Regions from separate parts of the Nonomuraea sp. ZG12 genome, predicted to be linked through region 2. Evidence: riboswitches for the same ligand, from Rfam matches in the RefSeq annotation. Region 2 holds a riboswitch; each other region holds the start of a gene.
The links. A riboswitch is a leader RNA that binds a small molecule or an ion and turns the genes downstream of it on or off. The one in region 2 is predicted to bind thiamine pyrophosphate.
Positions count from the first base shown of each region.

Region 1: it holds a riboswitch for thiamine pyrophosphate, as region 2 does, so the genes downstream of both, thiC (phosphomethylpyrimidine synthase ThiC) here and ACTMTF_RS01625 (FAD-dependent oxidoreductase) in region 2, are expected to answer to the same signal.
Region 3: it holds a riboswitch for thiamine pyrophosphate, as region 2 does, so the genes downstream of both, ACTMTF_RS33365 (purine-cytosine permease family protein) here and ACTMTF_RS01625 (FAD-dependent oxidoreductase) in region 2, are expected to answer to the same signal.

Region 1 covers NZ_JBQHCW010000028.1:30,949-34,844, forward strand. The annotation lists gene ACTMTF_RS41855 (GNAT family N-acetyltransferase) at 9-548, opposite strand; gene thiC (phosphomethylpyrimidine synthase ThiC) at 720-2,303, opposite strand; TPP riboswitch at 2,346-2,461, opposite strand; gene soxR (redox-sensitive transcriptional activator SoxR) at 2,502-2,957, opposite strand; gene ACTMTF_RS41870 (NADPH-dependent FMN reductase) at 3,034-3,618, shown strand; gene ACTMTF_RS41875 (nitroreductase family deazaflavin-dependent oxidoreductase) at 3,636-3,896, shown strand, end outside.
Region 2 covers NZ_JBQHCW010000001.1:356,453-360,348, forward strand. The annotation lists gene ACTMTF_RS01615 (thiazole synthase) at 1-694, opposite strand, end outside; gene thiS (sulfur carrier protein ThiS) at 687-899, opposite strand; gene ACTMTF_RS01625 (FAD-dependent oxidoreductase) at 896-2,209, opposite strand; TPP riboswitch at 2,200-2,316, opposite strand; gene ACTMTF_RS01630 (NAD(P)/FAD-dependent oxidoreductase) at 2,376-3,539, shown strand; gene ACTMTF_RS01635 (Rv2175c family DNA-binding protein) at 3,570-3,896, shown strand, end outside.
Region 3 covers NZ_JBQHCW010000016.1:122,412-126,307, reverse strand. The annotation lists gene ACTMTF_RS33370 (methylated-DNA--[protein]-cysteine S-methyltransferase) at 105-674, shown strand; gene ACTMTF_RS33365 (purine-cytosine permease family protein) at 640-1,992, opposite strand; TPP riboswitch at 1,983-2,095, opposite strand; gene ACTMTF_RS33360 (hypothetical protein) at 2,328-2,774, shown strand; gene ACTMTF_RS33355 (rhodanese-like domain-containing protein) at 2,925-3,248, opposite strand; gene ACTMTF_RS33350 (winged helix-turn-helix transcriptional regulator) at 3,245-3,682, opposite strand; gene ACTMTF_RS33345 (MFS transporter) at 3,762-3,896, shown strand, end outside.

The sequences.
Region 1 (3,896 bases), on a different contig from region 2:
TGACCGGTTCAGTACGCGGGCCGGCTCGAATGGGCAGGCCAGGGGCCGGGAGAGACCATGGTGTTGGTGAGGGCCCAGCGTTCGTGGTCGCGCCAGGCGCCGGCGATGAACAGCACGTCGGGCGAGGTGCCCTCGTAACGGAAGCCGAGGCGCTGGACCAGCTTGAGTGAGGGGTGGTTGTCCGGCTGGATCTGGGCTTCCAGGCGGTGCAGCCGCAGGCGCTCGAAGGCGTACCCGATCACCAGGCCGAGGCCCTCGGTCATGTAGCCGCGTCCGGCGCTGGGGGAGAAGGCCGCGTAACCGAGCGAAGCGTTCTGGAAGCGGCCGCGGATGATGCTGTTGAGGTTGACCGTGCCCGCGATGGCGCCGGTATCGCGCAGGCAGATCAGCAGGCCCTGGGTGGTCACATGGTCGAACCGGGTGAGGAACGCCTGGAACTCCTCCGGGGTGGAGGGGTACGACATCCGCGGAGCATGCAGGTCCGCGGATGCGGCGGTGAGATCCAGGAACTCGTCCTGATCGCGGGCCGTGATGGCGCGCAAGGTCACGCGCGACGCCTCTGCCGTCCCGGCTGCGAGGAATGCCGCTACTTCTGCCTGTGTCTGCGTGTGAGCCGCGTCTCCCGTGCTGTCATCCATGCGCCGAAGCTAGCGCACGCCATGAGCGACCGGGCGACGCGACCTCACCCCTGCCGGGTCGACGCCGACCCGGCCGCTTCGTCAGTCGGCGATCGGCAGGTAGACCCTGTTGCCCGACTCCGCGAACTCGCGGGACTTGGCGAGCATCCCTTCCCGCACCTCCTCCTCGGTGAGCGAGGCCGACCCGTCAGGGCCGAACTTCTCCATGACCTCTTTGCTGATCTTCATCGAGCAGAACTTCGGCCCGCACATCGAGCAGAAGTGGGCCGTCTTGGCCGGGGCGGCGGGCAGGGTCTCGTCGTGGAAGGACCGGGCCGTGTCCGGGTCGAGCGACAGGTCGAACTGGTCCTCCCAGCGGAACTCGAACCGGGCGTCCGACAGCGCGTCGTCCCAGGCCTGAGCCTGCGGATGCCCCTTGGCCAGGTCCGCCGCGTGCGCTGCGATCTTGTACGTGATCACGCCCGTCTTGACGTCGTCCCTGTTGGGCAGGCCCAGGTGCTCCTTGGGGGTGACGTAGCAGAGCATCGCGGTGCCGAACCAGCCGATCATCGCGGCCCCGATGCCCGAGGTGATGTGGTCGTAGCCGGGGGCGATGTCGGTGACCAGGGGGCCGAGCGTGTAGAAGGGCGCGTCGTCGCAGAGCTCGCGCTGCAGGTCGACGTTCTCCTTGATCTTGTGCATGGGCACGTGGCCGGGGCCCTCGATCATCACTTGGACGCCGTGGTCGCGGGCGATGGAGGTGAGCTCGCCGAGCGTGCGCAGCTCCGCGAACTGGGCCTCGTCGTTGGCGTCGGCGATGGAGCCGGGCCGCAGCCCGTCGCCCAGGGAGAACGCCACGTCGTAGGCGGCCAGGAGCTCGCACATGTCGGCGAAGTGTTCGTACAGGAAGCTCTCGCGGTGGTGCGCCAGGCACCAGGCGGCCATGATCGAGCCGCCGCGCGAGACGATGCCGGTCTTGCGGCGGGCCGTCAGCGGCACGTACGCCAGCCGGACGCCGGCGTGCACGGTCATGTAGTCGACGCCCTGCTCGCACTGCTCGATCAGGGTGTCGCGGTAGACCTCCCACGACAGGTCGGCGGCGACCCCGTTGACCTTCTCCAGGGCCTGGTAGATGGGCACGGTGCCGACGGGGACGGGGGAGTTGCGGATGATCCACTCGCGGGTGGCGTGGATGTCCTTGCCGGTGGACAGGTCCATGATGGTGTCGGCTCCCCAGCGGGTGGCCCAGGTCATCTTCTCCACCTCCTCCTCGATGGAGGAGGAGACGGCCGAGTTGCCGATGTTGGCGTTGATCTTCACCAGGAAGTTGCGGCCGATGATCATGGGCTCGGTCTCGGGGTGGTTGACGTTCGCCGGGATGATGGCCCGGCCGGCGGCCACCTCGTCCCGGACGAACTCCGGCGCGACCCCTTCCCTGACCGCGACGAACTCCATCTCGCGGGTGATCAGGCCCGCGCGGGCGTAGGCGAGCTGGGTGACCGGCGCCCCGGTCGCCCGCAGCGTCCCCGACGCCTGCGGGGCGACGTCGCCCCGGTCGAGGATCCACTCCCGGCGCAGCGGCGGCAGGCCCTGGGTGAGGTCGGTGGTCACGGACTGGTCGGTGTACGGCCCGGAGGTGTCGTACAGGCGCACCCGTTCGCCGTTGGACAGCAGGATCTCGCGCATGGGGACCCGGAGATCACCGATGTGGACCTTGGAAAAGCGCGCGTCGCTCACCACGCAACTCCCTTCGCCGGCATTACCCGGAGCAGGTTCTGGCGGTCGGCGGCTGATGAGTAGCCGTCCTCTCAGCCCGGTCGAACCGGGCTCCCGCGTTGGACTGCCTCAAGCTAACCCGGCATCCGGCGACGCGCAAGATCCGTGTCAGAAGTCGAACAGGCGGCGCGGCCCCGGGCCGTCCTGGCCGAGCCGGTCGGCCGGGTTGGTCAGGGCGCAGACCTCGAAGGACAGGCAGCCGCAGCCGATGCAGTCGGTGAACCGGTCCCGCATCCGCTCCAGCCGCTCGATCCGGGCGTCGATCTCCGCGCTCCAGCATGCGGACGCCTTGACCCAGAACTCACGGGTGGGCGCCACACCGTCGGGCAGCAGGGCGAGCACGTCGCCGATCACCGTGAGCGGGATGCCCAGGTGGTGCGAGGCGCGGATGAAGGCGAGCTGGCGCAGCGTCTGGCGGGGGTAGCGGCGCTGGTTGCCCGTCGTGCGGCGGCTGGCGATGAGGCCCTGCCGCTCGTAGAAGCGCAGCGCCGAGGCGGGAACGCCGCTGCGCTCCGACAGCTCGCCGATCGTCAGCTCCGTGGTCTCCGGAGGGATCGATGCCATGCCGGCCAGCCTAGCCCTTGACTTAAACCTTTGTTCAAGTTCGACGCTTGGGTGGTCGACCCTGAAAGGACCGCGTATGTCTGACAGACCGCTCCACCTCGCGTTGATCGTGGGGAGCACGCGTGCGGGCCGGTTCGGCCCCACGGTCGCCGCCTGGTTCGCCGAGCAGGCCGCCGCGCGTCAGGACGTCGTCGTCGATCTCATCGACCTGGCGCAGGCGCGGCTGCCGGCGCACCTGACCGGCGACCCCGGCGCGGAGGACGCGCGGGCGCTCGCGGCCGTGAGCGAACGGCTGACCCGGGCCGACGGGTTCGTCGTGGTGACGCCCGAGTACAACCACAGCTATCCCGCGTCCCTCAAATCCGCCATCGACTGGCATTTCACCGAATGGCAGGCCAAGCCCGTCGGATTCATCTCGTACGGCGGCGTATCCGGCGGGCTGCGAGCCGTCGAGCACCTCCGGCAGGTGTTCGCCGAGCTGCACGCGGTCACCATCCGCGACACCGTCAGCTTCCACGGAGCCGCCTACCAGTTCACCCCGGACGGGCGGCCCAAGGACCCGGCGTCCTGCGAGGCAGCCGCGACCCGCCTGCTCGACCAGTTCGTCTGGTGGGCCCGCGCACTGCGCTCGGCCCGCTCCCATCATCCCTACGCCGCCTGACCAGGAGGACACCGTTCATGAGCAGCATGTGGCCACAGATCGCCCGACCCGATGCCGGCACCGTCCTGGTGACCGAATCCTCCTCGGCCGCCGCCTGGGAGGGGACGCCGTGGCCGACGGGGCTCCTGTCGGTCACCGAGTTCGCCGCCACGGACGGCGGCGCCGTACTGACCTACACGCAGTGGGCGAGCGGTGCTGCCGATCGCGCGTTCGTGGCCGGGCTGACGGGAGCCGAGCCCGTCGAGTACGAGCTGTACCGCAGCGGAGAGAGGGAGGAC
Region 2 (3,896 bases):
ACGCCTGCCGACCGGCCAGCACCGCGCCCTTCATCGCCGTCGCCATCAGATCCGGCCGCTGCGCCCGGGTCACCGCCGTCGCCAGGAGCACGGCGTCGCAGCCCAGCTCCATCGCCAGGGCGGCGTCGCTGGCCGTGCCGATGCCCGCGTCGAGGATCACCGGCACCCCGGCCGCCTCCACGATGAGCTCGATGCTGTGCGGGTTGCGGATGCCGAGCCCGGAGCCGATCGGCGAGCCGAGCGGCATCACCGCCGCGCAGCCGGCCTGCTCCAGGCGGCGGGCGAGCGCCGGGTCGTCGCCGATGTACGGCAGCACCACGAAACCGTCGGCCACCAGCCGCTCGGCCGCGTCGAACGTCTCGATCGGGTCCGGCAGCAGGGTCCGCTCGTCGGCGATGACCTCCAGCTTGACCCAGTCGGTGCCGAGCGCCTCCCTGGCCAGCCGCGCCGTCAGCACGGCGTCGCCGGCGGTGAAGCAGCCCGCCGTGTTGGGCAGCACCCGGATGCCGCGCTCGCGGAGCACGTCCAGGACCGAGCCGCGGGCACCGGGGTCGAGCCGTCGCATCGCCACCGTGGTCAGCTCCGTGCCGGACGCCGCCAGCGCGGCGTCGAGCACCTCCAGCGAGGGCGCGCCGCCCGTGCCCATGATGAGCCGGGAGGAGAACTTCTCCCCGGCGATGATCAGATCATCCACCTTGCACCGCCGTCAGCACCTCCACGAGGTCGCCCTCGCGCAGCGCCGTGGTCTCCCACGAGCCGCGCGTGACCACCTCACCGTTCACGGCCACCGCCACGCCGGTGGTGGCCCCGCCTGACCGTCCGGTCAGATTCTGTACGGCCTGCGCCACGGTCATGCTGTCAGGCACCTCGTGCGCGGTCCCGTTGACCATCAGTTTCATGACATATCCCGGAATCTAGCGGGTGAGCACAATGTCGCGAGATCGCCGCCCTCGCCCTGGACGATCGCGGCCGTGACGGGGGTCAGCAGCACCCCACTGCGGAAGTGACCGGTGGCCAGCGTGAGGCCCGGCGTGCCGCTCGGCCCGACGATCGGCAGATTGTCCGGCGTCCCCGGGCGCAGGCCCGCCACCACGTCGGCGACCTCCAGCTCGGTGACGCCCGGCACCAGCTCCCTGGCGTCCCGCAGCAGCTCGTACAGGCCGCCCGCGGTCACCCTGGTGTCGAAGCCCAGCTCTTCCTGCGTGCCGCCGACGACCAGCTCGCCGTCACCGCGCGGCACCAGATAGACCGGCGTCCCGTGCACCATGCCGCGCACGCACCGGCCGAGCAGCGGCCGCTCCGAACGCAGCCGCATGATCTGCCCCTTGACCGGGCGTACCGGCACGTTCGCCAGCTCGCCGCTCCACGCCCCGGCCGCCAGCACCACCCGTTCGGCCAGGATCTCCCCGGGGCTCGCCGGGGGCGCCAGCCGTACACCCGTGACCCGGTCGCCGTCGCGCAGCAGCTCGCTGACGCGCGCCGGCACCAGCGGCACGCCGCGCCGCTCCAGGGCGGCGAGCAGCGCCGCGGTGACGCGGCGCGGGTTCACCCAGGCGTCGGTCCCGGCCAGCAGCCCGCCGCGCACGGAGGGCGCCAGCATCGGCTCCAGCCGGCGGCACTCCCGGCCCGTCAGCCGCTCGACCGGCAGGCCCAGCTTCTCCATGAACGCGGCCAGCTCGCCCAGCGCGGCCAGGTCGTCGGCCCCGAACGCCACGTCGAGCGTCCCGTCGGCCCGCAGGTCGAGCCCGGCCCTGGCGGCGGCGGAGATCCCCCCGCCGAAGCCTCCGCCCGAGCCGGACACCCCGTCCGCACCGCCCGCCGCGCCGAGCTCGCCATCGGAGCCAGGGGCGTCGTCCGGGATGAGCCTGTGACGAGAGCCGGAGGCGTCGTCCGGGACGGGCCCGTCGCCGGGGGCGGGGGCGTGGTTCGGGAGGGGCGCGCGGCGGGAGCCGGGGGTGTCGTTCGTCAGGCCCGCGTCGGCGGCGAGTTCGGCGGCGAAGGCGGGCCAGCGGCTCAGGGAGGCGAGGCCGAGCCGGAGCAGCGGCTCCTCGGTGTAGGTGACCTCGCTGACCGGCGCCAGCATGCCCGCCGCGGCGTGCGAGGCGCCCGAGGCCGGGGCCGGATCCACCACGGTGACCGGCCGGCCCTCGCGAGCCAGCCGCCAGGCGATGGACAGCCCGACGATGCCCGCTCCGACGACCACGTCCATGGTCCGCTCCCTTCGCCGGCATGATCCGGATCAGGTGTCTTGCGGTCGAAGGCCCGGTAAAGCCTTCCTCTCAGCCCGGTATCGGCCGGACTCCCGCGCGTCTTACGTCCCCTACCTTACGGCCTCGACGCGACGATCCGGCACGCCCCCCGTTATGGTCATTTACGTGAATCGTGTCGTGGTGGTAGGAGCGGGTCTGGCGGGCGTGCGCAGCGTCGAGGCTCTGCGTGCGCGGGGCTTCGACGGCAAGATCACCTTGATCGGGGAGGAGCGGCATCGGCCGTATGACCGCCCGCCCCTGTCGAAGGCCGTGCTGCTCGGCGACTCCGACTCCAGCTTCGTCGACTCCGACCTGTCCGCGATGGGGATCGACTTCAGGCCCGGCGTCTCGGCCAAGGCGCTGCGGGCCGGCGCCGTGGAGACCACCGAGGGCGAGCTCGCCTACGACGGGCTGGTGATCGCCACCGGGACCGAGCCGATCATGCTGCCCGGCGACGGCCCGCAGCACGCGCTGCGCACCCTGGACGACTCGCTGGAGCTGCGGGCCAGGCTGGTCCCCGGCGCTCGGGTGGCGGTCATCGGCGCGGGCTGGATCGGCGCGGAGGTGGCCACCGCGGCCCGCTGGGCCGGTTGCGCGGTGACGGTGATCGAGGCCGCCTCCGCCCCGCTCGCGCTCGCGGTCGGCGCCGAGATCGGCGCCCGCACGCTGAGCTGGTACGACGGCATCGACCTGCGGCTCGACACCATGGTCGGAGCGGTGGACGAGGGCGGCGTCGAGCTGGTCGGCGGCGGCTTCGTCGAGGCGCACGTGGTCGTCGCCGGGATCGGCGTGCGCCCGGCCGTCGAGTGGCTCGCCGACGCCGACATCGACCTGCACAACGGCGTCGTCACCGACGAGCACCTGCGCACCTCGATGCCGGGCGTGGTCGCGGTGGGCGACTGCGCCGCCTGGTGGTCGCGCCGCTACCAGGCCAGGCTGCGCGTGGAGCACTGGGACACCGCGCTGGGCGCGCCCGAGGTCGCCGCCGCGACCCTGCTGGGGGAGAAGGCGGTCTACGACCCGGTCCCGTACTTCTGGTCGGAGCAGTTCGGTCACATGATCCAGTACGCGGGCCATCATCCGGCCGGCCGGCGGCTGCTGTACCGCGGCACACCGGAGGGCAAGTGGTCGGCCTGCTGGCTCACCGACGAGGACGAGCTGGCCGCGGTGCTGTCCGTGGACCGGCCCCGCGACCTCGTCCAGGGACGCCGAATCATCGAGGCGGGCCACCGTCTGGACACGGAACGCCTGGTGGATCCGGACGTCCCCCTACGAGATTGTGTTGTTTGAGCAAGCACGGCGTGTGGTAGTTGTGGTTTCGTGACGCTTTCTGTTGCACAGATCGACCGGGAGACCGACCAGCTCGTTGACGAGTGGCTCACTCTCTCCGAAGTGGCCCAGCGCCTGGGGCTTCCCCTGGGGCGGGCCAAGCAGCTCCTCAAGGATCACAAGCTGCTCGGCGTAAGGCGGGGCAGCGGCGGGCCACAGGTGCCCGCGGTGTTCCTTGAAGGAAAGGACGTGATGAAGGGCCTCCCCGGCACACTCACCGTGCTGCAGGACGCCGGCTACGACGATGTCGCGGCGTTGCGCTGGCTCTTCACCCCCGATGACTCGCTGCCAGGCTCGCCGGTTCAGGCGATCAAGGCC
Region 3 (3,896 bases), on a different contig from region 2:
CCCCCACATCTCCATAGTGCCTGTGGCGTGGCGCTCATGCCGGGCGATCCGTCCGATACGCTGCGGTCACGGCATTTCCGTGGCTGGCTGAAGAGGGTGAAAGCATGTCAGGCGACCTCGAAGCCCTGCTGCGGGTGACGTCCGACACCTATCGGGACGATCGGCCGCTCGATGTCGCCTTCGGCACCTATGACGGCGCGGTCGGCCGGCTGGTGCTCGCGGTGACCTCCAGGGGCATCGCCTCGTGCAGCTTCGAGGACGAGAACATCGTGTACGAGCGCGTCGCCAAGCACGTCGGCAGCATGATCGGCACCGACGCCCGGCGGCTCGACCCGGTGCGCAGGGAGTTGGACGCCTACTTCTCCGGCCGGCTGCGGGCCTTCGCCACGCCGGTCGACCTGGCCCTCGCCACGTCGTTCGCGCGCACGGTGCTGCAGAAGACGATGGCGGTCCCGTACGGCACGACCACCACCATGGAGCGGATCGGCGAGCTCATCGGCCGGCCGCGCGCGCTACGCGCGGTCGGCAACGCGCTCAGCTCCAACCCCGTGTGCGTGGTCGTGCCGTGTCACCGGGTCGTGCGGGAGGACGGCGAGCTCGGCGACTACGCGGGAGGCGCGGCCGCCAAGCGTCACCTGCTCAACGTCGAGCGTCGCGAGTCGCGCGGCGCCTGAGCGCGCCCACCGCCAGCGTGACCAGGGCCGCCACGATGGCGCCGCCCAGCGCGCCGTTCATCCACGGCTCCCTGGTGAAGCCGATCGCCTCGCGGACCGCGGCCCACATCCCGTCCCACTGGGCGATCGTGGGGGTCGAGGTGGTCAGCCAGTAGGCGGCGAAGCCGAGCGCCCAGGGCAGCAGCATCGACCAGCGGGCGGGCGCGTTCTCGGCGGTGTTCCAGCGGGTCGAGCCGCCGAGCAGGAAGTAGTCCACGGCGAGCACCGCGAACATCGGCACGAAGACCGCGCCGATCAGGCCGAGGAACGCGCCGTAGGACGTCACGTCGACCACGAGCGCGATGGCGACGGTGAGCACGCCGATGGCGGTGCTGAGGATCCGCCTGTCGACCCGCGGCATCAGGTTCTGCAGCGAGACGGTCGTGGAGTAGACGTTGGCGAAGGACTGGTCGGCCTCGCGCAGCACGAGGATGGCGAAGAACAGCGCGCCCAGCGGCGCGGCCACGAAGGGCACGAACACCGCCGTGCTGTCGGCCGCCACCGCCCCGGCCCCCGCGATGGCCACCGCGTAGACACCGAGCCCGAGGCAGGCGACCTGGGCCAGCGTGTAGCCGCCGACGACCCCGGTGAAGGCGGCCCGGCTGGACCTGGAGTGCCTGGCGAAGTCGGCGGCGAGCGGCACCCACGACACCGACAGCGCGATCACGTAGTCGACCGCGGGCATGAACGCCGTCCAGCTGCCGCCCGTCTGCGGCGGCGCGTCGCCGAGGAACCGTACGGCGAACCAGATGAGCGCGATGATCACGGCGATGGTGATGTAGCGGCGCAGCAGCCTGATCGCGCCGAGCGGCCAGATGGTCAGCACCGTGGTCAGCACCCCGGCGACGATCACCCACACCGCGTACGGGACGGTGTCGCCGAAGATGGCCATCGCGCCCATCGAGATGACCCAGAGCTCGAACGCGCCCCAGCCGATCATCTGGATGATGTTGAGCGCCGTCGGGATGTAGGACAGCCGGGCCCCGAACAGCCCGCGCAGCAGCACCATCGCGGGCTGCCCGGTCTGGGTGCCGGGGATGGCCGACAGCCCCACCATGGCGGTGCCGATCAGGCTGCCCACGACCGTCGCGGTCAGCGCGGCGGCCAGCGTCAGCGGGGCACCGCCCAGCGGGTCGATCAGGAACAGCGCGCCGGAGAAGCCCAGCAGGCTGACGGCCAGGTTGGCCCAGAGCGCGCCCTGGTCGAGCACGCCCAATGTCTTGGGCGCCGCGCTTTCGAGGGTGAGGGGGACTTCGTCGTCGTGGACGGCATGCGACATCGCGCACTCCCTACGCCGGCATTACCCGGACAGGTTCATGCGGTCGGCAGCAGCAGTAGCTACCCTCTCAGCCTGGTTGCCCCAAGCTCCCGCGGGGGTTTGGTACACGAAGCCGAGATCATCCCAGCTCGCGCCCCCATGATGCACCATTCGTCCTAGATCGGCCACCACCGGGGGCTGTACGGACCGACCGTCTCGCCCGAAGTCATCTCTCGACTCCGGGTGACCAGGCGTATTCCCGGCGTATTCCACAGTGCTGCCGACGAGTGCGATGATCACTCCGCGCGCTGGAGTTCACTCCAGGGCGAACCGCAACATCTCTTGCTGGAGGACTGTTGAAGACACGCATTCTGGGCGCCGTGATGGGCATCGCAGCGTTGAGCGGGCTGCTGGTGGCAAGCCCGGCGCAGGCGAGAGACGGAGTGTCCTCCGCCCGCGTGTCAAACCCTGACCGCGCCGGCGCCGGGTACGCCCAGACGACCGTCGACTTCGTCAACCGGAAGAAGGTCATCTTTCGGAACTTCAAGGTGCGCGACATCTGTCCCGCTGACAACCATGGGGTGCGGGCCCGGATTGAGTGGATACACACCGATCGAACCAGGGGGTACGGCGCCTGGAAGAAGGACACCAGCTGCGGCTCCCACGGCACCAACTTCGGAAACTTCGTCCGCAGGGGCTCCAAGTCCATAAAGCTGGTCTACGTCAAGGTGTGCATCTCCACCAAAAAAGGCCAACACCTGGCTTGCAAGGAAGGCAAGTGGCGACACAACCAGTACGCCTGAGCCGCTGACGCTCGGGCTTTCAGCTGGTCGGCGTACCAGGGCTTGCTGACGCCGGCGAGTTCGCGGGGCCATCCGCAACCGTGCGGGTGGCCCTTGACCTGCGTCTCAACGCAGTACCGGCCGATGACGGCACGATCCTGACAGGTTCGTTCAGGCGACGAAGGGCTGCTGACCCGTCTCGCTCACCATCGGACGCTTCTCGTGCTCCCAGGAGCGCATGCCGCCGTCGACGTTGATCGCCTCGCGGCCGACCTGGTTGAGCCAGGCCGCGACCTGCAGCGACCGGCCGCCCACCCGGCAGACGACGTAAACGGTCCGGTCGCCGGGCACCTCGTCGAGGCGGGACTGGATCTGCGTCATGGGGATGTGCACCGCTTCGGGGGCGTGACCCGCCACCCATTCGTCCTGCTCGCGCACGTCCAGGAGGTATGCCTCGGCGGGGACGTCTCGCGCCTCGACTTCGGGAACCGTCATGCCTCCATCATCTCGCGTCGCGAGTCGTACTCCGCACGCGCTTCGGCGATCTCCCGCTGGTGCTGCTCGGTCCAGGTCACCAGCGACTTGATCGTCTCGTGCAGGGTGCGGCCGAGCGGCGTGAGCGCGTAGTCGACGCGCGGCGGCACCACGGGGTGGACGGTGCGGGTCACCAGGCCGTCGCGTTCGAGCTGGCGCAGGGTGACACTGAGCATCCGCTGGCTGACGCCGTCGATCTCGCGGCGCAGCTGGGTGAAGCGCAGGCTCTGGCAGTCGAGCAGGGCGATGACGAGCAGCGACCACTTGTCGGCGACGCGGTCCAGGATCTGCCGGACCTCGCAGCCCTCCCTGACGTCCCACTGGCGGACGTCGTAGTCGTCGTCGGGGACGGTGCTGTCGCAGTAACCGGGTGACTTTGAAGTGCCGTCTTCCATGTCTGTTCATGCTGCCCCATGATGTGGACGGTTACAAGAGGTAACTGATATGCGAGAACGTAACCGGGGGTTTTCCGATATGCCTACTGCCGAACGACTCAGAGGCCGCCCGCTGGGCGTGCTGATGGTGCTGTGCGGGGCGATCTTCCTTGAGGGCATCGACGTCGCCATGCTGAACGTCGCGCTGCCCGCCATCCGCGCCGACCTCGGCCTG